One region of the Mesorhizobium sp. L103C119B0 genome, then DNA from elsewhere that is predicted to be linked to it. Evidence: riboswitches for the same ligand, from Rfam matches in the RefSeq annotation. Region 1 holds a riboswitch; the other holds the start of a gene.
The links. Region 1 has a riboswitch for S-adenosylmethionine ahead of X728_RS149195 (O-succinylhomoserine sulfhydrylase). Riboswitches for the same ligand answer to the same signal wherever they lie in the genome.
Positions count from the first base shown of each region.

Region 1 (4,208 bases):
ACTCCGGCGGGCCGGAAGTCAATAAATATCGAAATCGAAATACTTGGCCTGGATCTTCTTGTAAGTGCCGTCGGCGACGATGGCGTCTATCGCCGCATTCAGCTTGTCGCGTAGCGCCGTGTCTTCCAGGCGGACAGCGATGCCGGCTTGCGTCTCGGTGCCCTTGACGTCGCCGACAAGCTTGCAGCAGCCTTCGCTCGCCTTCTTCAGCCAGTCCATCAGCACGAACTTGTCGGAGATGACGGCGTCGAGACGGCCGTTCTGCAAGTCGGTGATCGCCTCTTCCTGGGTGGGGTAGAGTTTCGCCTCGGCGCCGGCCTTGCCATAGGCGTCCTGCGCATAGTCGGCCTGGGTGGTCGAGGCCTGCGCGCCCACCGTCTTGCCGGCAAGGGCTGCCGGTTCGGTGGAAGTGAGGTCGCTGTCCTTGGGCGCCACCAGCGCCAGCGGCGTCGTGTAGTATTTGTTGGTGAAGGCGACCTGTTTCTTGCGCTCCTCGGTGATGCTCATCGAGGCGATGATGGCGTCGAACTTTTTCGCCTGCAGCGCCGGGATGATGCCGTCCCAGTCCTGGGTGACGATCTCGCACTCGACCTTCATCTGCGCACACAGCGCATTGGCAATGTCGATGTCGAAGCCCTCGATCTTGCCGTCCGCGGTGATGGTGTTGAAGGGCGGATAAGCGCCCTCGGTGCCGATCTTCAATTTCTCCTGCGCCTCAGCCAGCGAGCCGGCCGATATCACCAGCATGGCAGCGCCCGCTGCCGATATGATCCATCTTGAAATCTGCATTTTGGTTCCCCTTGCGCGCCGTTCTCTTGCCGGCCACCGAAAGGCAGCCAAGCATGGTGAGGCAGCGCAGGCAAGTATTTTGCCTGACGGTGATCGAAGGTTCAGCCGGCGGGGCGGAAATGCTTGGAGAGCTTGAGGCCTTGCGCCTGGTAATTCGAGCCGAGATCGGTGCCGTAAAGCGCCTGCGGCCGCTTCAGCATGTGTTCGTAGACCAGCCGGCCGACGATCTGGCCGTGGTCGAGGATGAACGGCACTTCGTGGCTGCGCACTTCGAGCACCGCCCGGCTGCCGGTGCCGCCTGAGGCCGAATGGCCGAAGCCCGGATCGAAGAAGCCGGCATAGTGAACACGGAATTCGCCAACCAGCGGATCGAAGGGCGTCATCTCGGCGGCGTAGAGCGGCGGCACGTGCACGGCTTCGCGGCTGACCAGGATGTAGAACTCGTCCGGGTCGAGCACCAGTTCGCCGGCGCCGCTCTTATAGAGCGGCTCCCAGAAATCGACGGCATCCTGGGCGGCGCGCTTGTCGACATCGACCAAGCCGGTGTGATGCTTGCCGCGATAGCCGACCAGGCCGTTCTGGTCGCCGTCAAGATCGATCGACAGCGCAATGCCGCCGCCGGAAATGTTGGGCGGCTCGGTCGCCACCAGCATCTCGGCGCGGTGCAATTCGTTCAGTTCTGCCTCCGACAACAGCGCGTTGCCGGTGCGAAAGCGGATCTGCGACAGCCTCGATCCGGCGCGTACGACGATCGGGAAGGTGCGCGGACTGACTTCGAGATAAAGCGGCCCGTGATAGCCGGGGGCGATCTTGTCGAACTCATGGCCGCGATCGGTCATCACCCGGGTGAAGATGTCGAGCCGGCCGGTCGAGCTCTTCGGGTTGGCCGAGGCCGACACGTTTGCGGGCAGCGCCAGGCGTTCGAGCAGCGGCACGATGTAGACGCAGCCGGTTTCCAGCACCGCGCCCTCGGCGAGACTGAACTCATGCAATTTCAGCCGGTGAAGCTTGTCGGCCACCAGATGATCGGGACCCGGCAGGAAGGAGGCGCGCACGCGAAAAGCCTTGTCGCCGAGCCTGAGATCGAGGCTCGCCGGCTGCACCTGGTCGACATCGAGCGCGCGCGGCGACTTCAGCGCGCCGGACTGAAACAGCGCGGAAATGTCCTGATCGGGAAGAATGCCTGTCTGCCGCAAAAGGCTGGCTCCGCTCCAAGGTCGGTCTCTTTGTGGCAGGTTCTTGCCGCAAAACCGCTGGATATTATTGCGGAACCTGCCTGGTACAAACCTCTTAATGAAGCCGGCAATTGACGCAAGCGCAGGTGAGGTCTAAAGGGTCGTTATCCCGTGGTGATTTGGCCGGTCGGCTTGCAGCCACGTTAAACAAGTCGCTAAAGGACCGTCGGGCCGCAAGGCCATATGGACCGGTTGCGACTTTCGCGGCCGGTTTTTTTGTGTCTGGAACAAAAGCGATGAGCACCAAGAAGCGTAACTGGAAACCTCAGACCGCACTCGTGCACGGGGGAACGCTGCGTTCCCAGTTCGGCGAGACGTCCGAAGCGATGTACCTCACCCAAGGCTATGTCTACGAGACGGCGCAGGCTGCCGAGGCCCGTTTCAAGGGCGAGGAGCCGGGCTTCATCTATTCGCGCTATGCCAACCCTACCGTCGACATGTTCGAAAAGCGCATGTGCGCGCTGGAGGGTGCCGAAGATGCGCGCGCCACGGCGTCCGGCATGGCTGCGGTGACGGCAGCGCTCCTGTGCAGCGCCAAGGCCGGCGACCATATCGTTGCGGCGCGCGCGCTGTTCGGCTCCTGCCGCTGGGTGGTGGAGACGCTGGCGCCGAAATACGGCATCGAGGCAACGCTGGTCGACGGCACCGACATCGCCAACTGGGAAAAGGCGGTGCGGCCGAACACGAAACTGTTCTTCCTGGAAAGCCCGACCAATCCGACGCTGGAAGTGGTCGACATCGCAGCGGTGGCGGCGCTCGCCACCTCGATCGGCGCCAGGCTGATCGTCGACAATGTCTTTGCCACGCCCTTGCAGCAGAAGCCCTTGCAGCTCGGCGCCCATATCGTCGTCTACTCCGCGACCAAGCACATTGACGGCCAGGGACGCTGTCTCGGCGGCATCATCCTGTCGGACAAGAAATGGATCGACGAGAATTTGCACGACTATTTCCGCCACACCGGCCCGAGCCTGTCGCCGTTCAACGCCTGGACGCTGCTCAAGGGCCTGGAGACGCTGCCGGTTCGGGTGCGCCAGCAGACGGAAAGCGCGGCCAAGATCGCGGATTTCCTGGCAGGACGGCCGGAAATCGCCCGCGTCATCTATCCCGGCCGCGCCGACCACCCGCAGGCCGACATCGTCAAGAAGCAGATGACGGGCGGATCGACGCTGATCTGCCTCGACGTGAAGGGCGGCAAGCAGGCGGCCTTCGCCTTGCAGAACGCGCTCGACATCGTGCTGATCTCCAACAATCTCGGCGACGCCAAGAGCCTGATCACCCATCCGGCGACCACCACGCACAAGAACCTCAGCGACGAAGCTCGCGCCGAGCTTGGCATCGGGCCGGGAACGCTCAGGCTGTCGGTCGGTCTTGAGGATACGGACGATCTGCTGGAGGACGTTGCGCAGGCGCTGAAGGCAGCCGGGTAGGCCGCGAGGCGTCACGCTCCCGACGAAGCCTCTTCCAGCTCGGCCGTCTTGGTGCCGATGATCATGGTGTTGCCGCGCCAATCGACGGCGCCGCTCAGCCAGCCGCGCGCCCAGATGGCGGGAAGCATCATGTCGCGGACCATCATCGCCGGGACCATGCGCAGCGACAGATGCCAGCCCTTGGCCGCGGCCAGCGCGCATTCGGGAATGTAGGCCGCCGCCAGCACGGCCAACACCGTGGCCGGCAGGCTGATGCCGGCACTTGCTGCCGCCACCAGCGCCAACGCCAACGGCACGGCGACGCCGGTCAGGATCTCGGGTGCGAAAAACAGCGGGAAAGTGACGCGGCGCAACCGCGCCCAGCGCGCCTGACGCGACCAGATGTCGGCAAGTCGGCGCTGCCCCAGTGGTTGCTCGAAAGGCGAGGCAACGAGATTGACGCGCAGGCCCAGTCCGTTGACCAGCTTGGTTGCAGCAGCATCCTCGGCGATCTCGGCGGCCAGCGCGCGGATACCGCCATTGGTATCGAGCATCGGCTTGTTCCACAGCATGCTCTTGCCCTGGGCAAAGCCGAGGCCAAGCGCCTCGCCGGCATATTGCCAGCGCGCCTGCAGCGTGTTGAGGAACGCGCATTCGACCTCGGCCCAGAAGCCTTCCGGCCGCGAGCCGATCGGCGTCGAGCAGATAAGCCCGGTATTGGTCCGCCAGGCCGCCATCAGGTGCTGGACGTAATCCCTAGGCATCAGCACGTTGGAAT
Region 1 is NZ_AYXE01000009.1:151,737-155,944, reverse strand. It holds gene X728_RS149180 (hypothetical protein) at 1-1, shown strand, start outside; gene X728_RS149185 (ABC transporter substrate-binding protein) at 19-789, opposite strand; gene X728_RS149190 (2'-deoxycytidine 5'-triphosphate deaminase) at 891-1,985, opposite strand; SAM riboswitch at 2,126-2,203, shown strand; gene X728_RS149195 (O-succinylhomoserine sulfhydrylase) at 2,261-3,451, shown strand; gene X728_RS149200 (ceramide glucosyltransferase) at 3,463-4,208, opposite strand, start outside.

Region 2 (4,208 bases), on a different contig from region 1:
GTCGAGCGCGGTGGCTTTCTCGACCGAAGCGCCGAGTTCCTCGACCAGATTGACGAAGTCGCGGATGGTGCAGAAATGGATGTTGGGCGTGTCGTACCAGGAATAGGGCAGGTCCGCGGTCACCGGCATCCGGCCATTGACGAACAGCGACAGCCGCACCCGCCAGTGGCCGAAATTGGGGAAGGAGACGATGGCGCGGTTGCCGATTCGCAGCAGCTCGTCGAGCACCAGCTTCGGGTTGCGGGTCGCCTGCAGCGTCTGAGACAGGACGACGAAGTCAAAACCCTTGTCCGGATAGAATTCGAGGTCGGTATCGGCATCGCCCTGGATGACCGAGAGACCGCGCGCCACGCATTCATTGACGCCGCGCTGTGACAGCTCCAGCCCGCGGCCGTCGACCTGCTTGGTCTCCTGCAGGAGTTCGAGCAGCAGGCCGTCGCCGGAGCCGACATCGAGCACCCGCGACTGCGGCGGTATCAGGTTGGCCACGACTTCGAGGTCGACGCGCTGGCTGCCATTGACGCTCATGAGGCGAGCCCCCTTGCGCGGGCCGCCGAGCCGATGAAGCCCTTGACGGCGGCAAACAGTTCGGGTTCATCGAGCAGGAAGGCATCATGGCCGCGGTCGGTGTCGATCTCGACGAAGGAGACGGAGGCGCCGGCGGCGTTGAGCGCATGCACGATCGAGCGGCTCTCCTCGGTCGGGAACAGCCAGTCCGAGGTGAAGGACACCAGGCAGAAGCGGGTCTTGGTCCCGGCAAAGGCATCTGCCAACCGGCCGCCATGGTCGGCGGCGAGGTCGAAATAATCCATCGAACGGGTCATGTAGAGGTAGGAGTTGGCGTCGAAGCGGTCGACGAATGTCATGCCCTGGTGGCGCAGATAGCTTTCGATCTGGAAATCTGCGTCGAAACCGAAGGTCAGTGCTTCGCGGTCCTGCAGATTGCGGCCGAATTTCCGATGCAGGGCGGCTTCCGACAGATAGGTGATGTGGGCGGCCATGCGCGCCACGGCGAGCCCCTTTTCCGGGCGCTTGCCGTGCTCGAAATATTTGCCGCCATGCCAGTCCGGATCGGCCATGACGGCCTGCCGGCCGACCTCGTGGAAGGCGATGTTCTGCGAGGAATGGCGTGCGCCTGTGGCGATCGGCAGGGCCGAGAAGACGCGCTCGGAATAGCACGATGCCCATTCCAGCACCTGCATGCCGCCCATCGAGCCGCCGAGCACGCAAAACAGCTTTTCGATGCCGAAATGGTCGACCAGCATCAATTGCGCCCGCACCATGTCGCGGATGGTGATGATTGGCAGGTCGAGGCCGTAGGGCTTGCCGGTGGCGGGATTGGTCGAGGCCGGACCGGTGGAGCCGAGGCACCCGCCGATGACGTTGGAGCAGATGACGAAGAAGCGGTTGGTGTCGATGATCTTGCCGGGACCGATCAGCACTTCCCACCAGCCGGGCTTGCCGGTCACCGGATTGGTGTTGGCGACATGCTGGTCGCCGGTCAGCGCGTGGCAGACCAGGATGGCGTTGGTGCGGGCATCGTTGAGGGTGCCATAGGTCTGGTAGGCGATCTGGAACGGCGACAAAAGCGTGCCGGCGTCGAGCTTCAGCGGCTTGTCAGGGCCAAAACGCAACACCGGGCTCGACGGGCTGTCGGCCTCGTTGTTGGTTTTTGTAGCGCGGAGCGCGGCCATGTGACTCTCCTTGCCCGCCGTCAGGCAATAAAAAACCGGCAATGCGATCGCAAAGCCGGTTACGTCACGCAAACGGCCCTTTAGCGAGTTGTTTAACGTGGCTGCAAGCCGACCGGCCAAATCACCACGGAACTGTTGCGTTCTTCTAGAACTCGTGCGGCCCGGCGTCAACGGCCAGCTATGCCCGCCTCTCGACATTCGCGGCTACGGCTTGTATTTCCGCTGCGGCCTCCGGACGGAGGCATTCTGGATGGATTTGCGACATGGACAAGACAGCGGGCAAGGCACGGCCGACGCCCCGCGCGGGCATCATGGACATCGACGCCTATGTACCGGGCAAGAGCACGGCACCTGCCGGCGTCGCCAAGGTCCATAAATTGTCGTCGAACGAGAACCCGCTCGGCCCGTCGCCGAAGGCGATCGAGGCCGCGCGCGAAGTGGCCAGCAAGCTTGATGTCTATCCCGACGGCACCGCCCGCCGGCTGCGCGAGGCGATCGCCGAGGTGCACGGCCTCAACCCGGCAAACATCATCTGCTCCAACGGTTCCGACGAGATACTTGGCCTGCTGGCGCAGACCTATCTTGCGCCAGGCGATGAGGCGATTTTTACCGAACATGCCTTCATGGTCTACAAGATCTACATTCAGTCGGCGGGGGCCAAGCCGGTTGCTGTGAAGGAAACCCAGGAGCGCGCCGACGTCGACGCGATCCTGGCCGCGGTGACGCCGCGGACCAAAATCATCTTCCTCGCCAATCCCAACAATCCGACCGGCACCTATCTGCCTTTCCAGGAGGTCCGCCGCCTGCATTCCACGCTCCCGGGCAACGTGCTTCTGGTGCTGGACGCGGCCTATGCCGAGTACGTCAGGCGCAATGACTATGAGGCAGGTATCGAGCTGGCGGGCAGCGCGCAGAATGTGGTCATGACCCGCACCTTCTCCAAGCTCGGCCTTGGCGGCGCGCGCATCGGCTGGATGTATGGCCCACTGCACATCGTCGATGCCATCAACCGTATCCGCGGCCCTTTCAACGTTAACGCAACAGCGATCGAGGCCGGCATTGCCGCCATCCGCGACCGCGCCCATGTCGAGCGCAGTTCGTTGCACAACGAGACCTGGCTTACCTGGTTGAATGAAGAACTGACGAAGCTTGGGCTGCGCGTGACGCCCAGCGTCGGCAATTTCGTCCTCATCCACTTTCCCGACGACAAGAAGCATTCGGCTGAGGCGGCGGACGATTACCTCACCCAGCGCGGCTATATATTGCGGCGCGTTACCGGCTATGGCTTTCCCAACGCGCTGCGCATGAGCGTCGGCACCGAAGAAGCAAATCGCGGCGTCATCGATGCCCTCACGACATTCCTGAAAAGCTGAAACAATGACAGCACCGATGTTTGAAAAGATCGCGCTGGTCGGCATCGGCCTGATCGGCTCGTCGCTGGCCCGCATCATCCGCCGCGAGGGCCTGGCCCGCCATGTCGCCATCGCGACGCGCAGCCCGGCCACGCTGGCACGGGCGAAGGAGCTCGGTCTTGGCGAGAGCTACACCACCGACGCCAGGGAAGCGGTCCGCAATGCCGACCTGATCATCGTCTCGGTGCCAGTGGGATCGTCGGGCGAGGTGGCGCAAGAGATCGCGCCGGGGCTGAAAAAGGGCGCCATCCTCACCGATGTCGGTTCGACCAAGGCCTCGGTCATTGCGCAAATACAGCCCTATGTACCGGACGGCGTGCACTTTATTCCGGGGCACCCGCTGGCAGGTACGGAGAAATCGGGCCCGGATGCGGGTTTCGCCGACCTGTTCGCAAACCGCTGGTGCATCTTCACGCCGCTGCCGGGAACCGATCCGGCCGCGCTGGAAAAGCTGTCGGAATTCTGGCGGCGCTGCGGCTCCAACATCGACACGATGGACCCGCAGCATCATGACATGACGCTGGCCATCGTTTCGCATCTTCCGCACATCATTGCCTACAACATCGTCGGCACGGCCGACGATCTGGAATCGGTGACCAAGTCGGAAGTGATCAAATATTCGGCTTCCGGTTTCCGCGACTTCACCCGTCTGGCCGCCTCCGACCCGACCATGTGGCGCGACGTGTGCCTGCACAACAAGGATGCCATCCTGGAAATGCTGGCGCGCTTTTCGGAGGACCTCGCCTCGCTGCAGCGGGCGATCCGCTGGGGCGACGGCGACAAGCTGTTCGACCTGTTCACCCGCACCCGGGCCGTTCGCCGTTCGATCATCGAGGCCGGCCAGGATATCGACGTGCCGGATTTCGGCCGCCAGGCGGTCGAGCACCCGGTGAAAAGTTAAATCTGTTTCAGACGGGCCAGGTCGCCGCGACCATGGCCATTGCCTCGTCCCTGTTTGGCGCCCCCAGCCGGCCGCCGAAGCGCTGGCATTTGAGCGCGGCCGCCGCGCTGGCAAAGCGCAACGCGTGCTCGACCGGCATGGCCTCAGCAAGTCCAACGGCAAAGGCGCCGTGGAAAACGTCGCCGGCGGCCAGCGTGTCGA
Region 2 is NZ_AYXE01000015.1:34,703-38,910, forward strand. It holds gene metW (methionine biosynthesis protein MetW) at 1-528, opposite strand, end outside; gene X728_RS143920 (homoserine O-acetyltransferase) at 525-1,694, opposite strand; SAM riboswitch at 1,755-1,832, opposite strand; gene hisC (histidinol-phosphate transaminase) at 1,958-3,067, shown strand; gene X728_RS143910 (prephenate/arogenate dehydrogenase family protein) at 3,072-4,007, shown strand; partial or broken gene X728_RS01000000167115 (sugar kinase) at 4,015-4,208, opposite strand, start outside.
Region 2: it holds a riboswitch for S-adenosylmethionine, as region 1 does, so the genes downstream of both, X728_RS143920 (homoserine O-acetyltransferase) here and X728_RS149195 (O-succinylhomoserine sulfhydrylase) in region 1, are expected to answer to the same signal.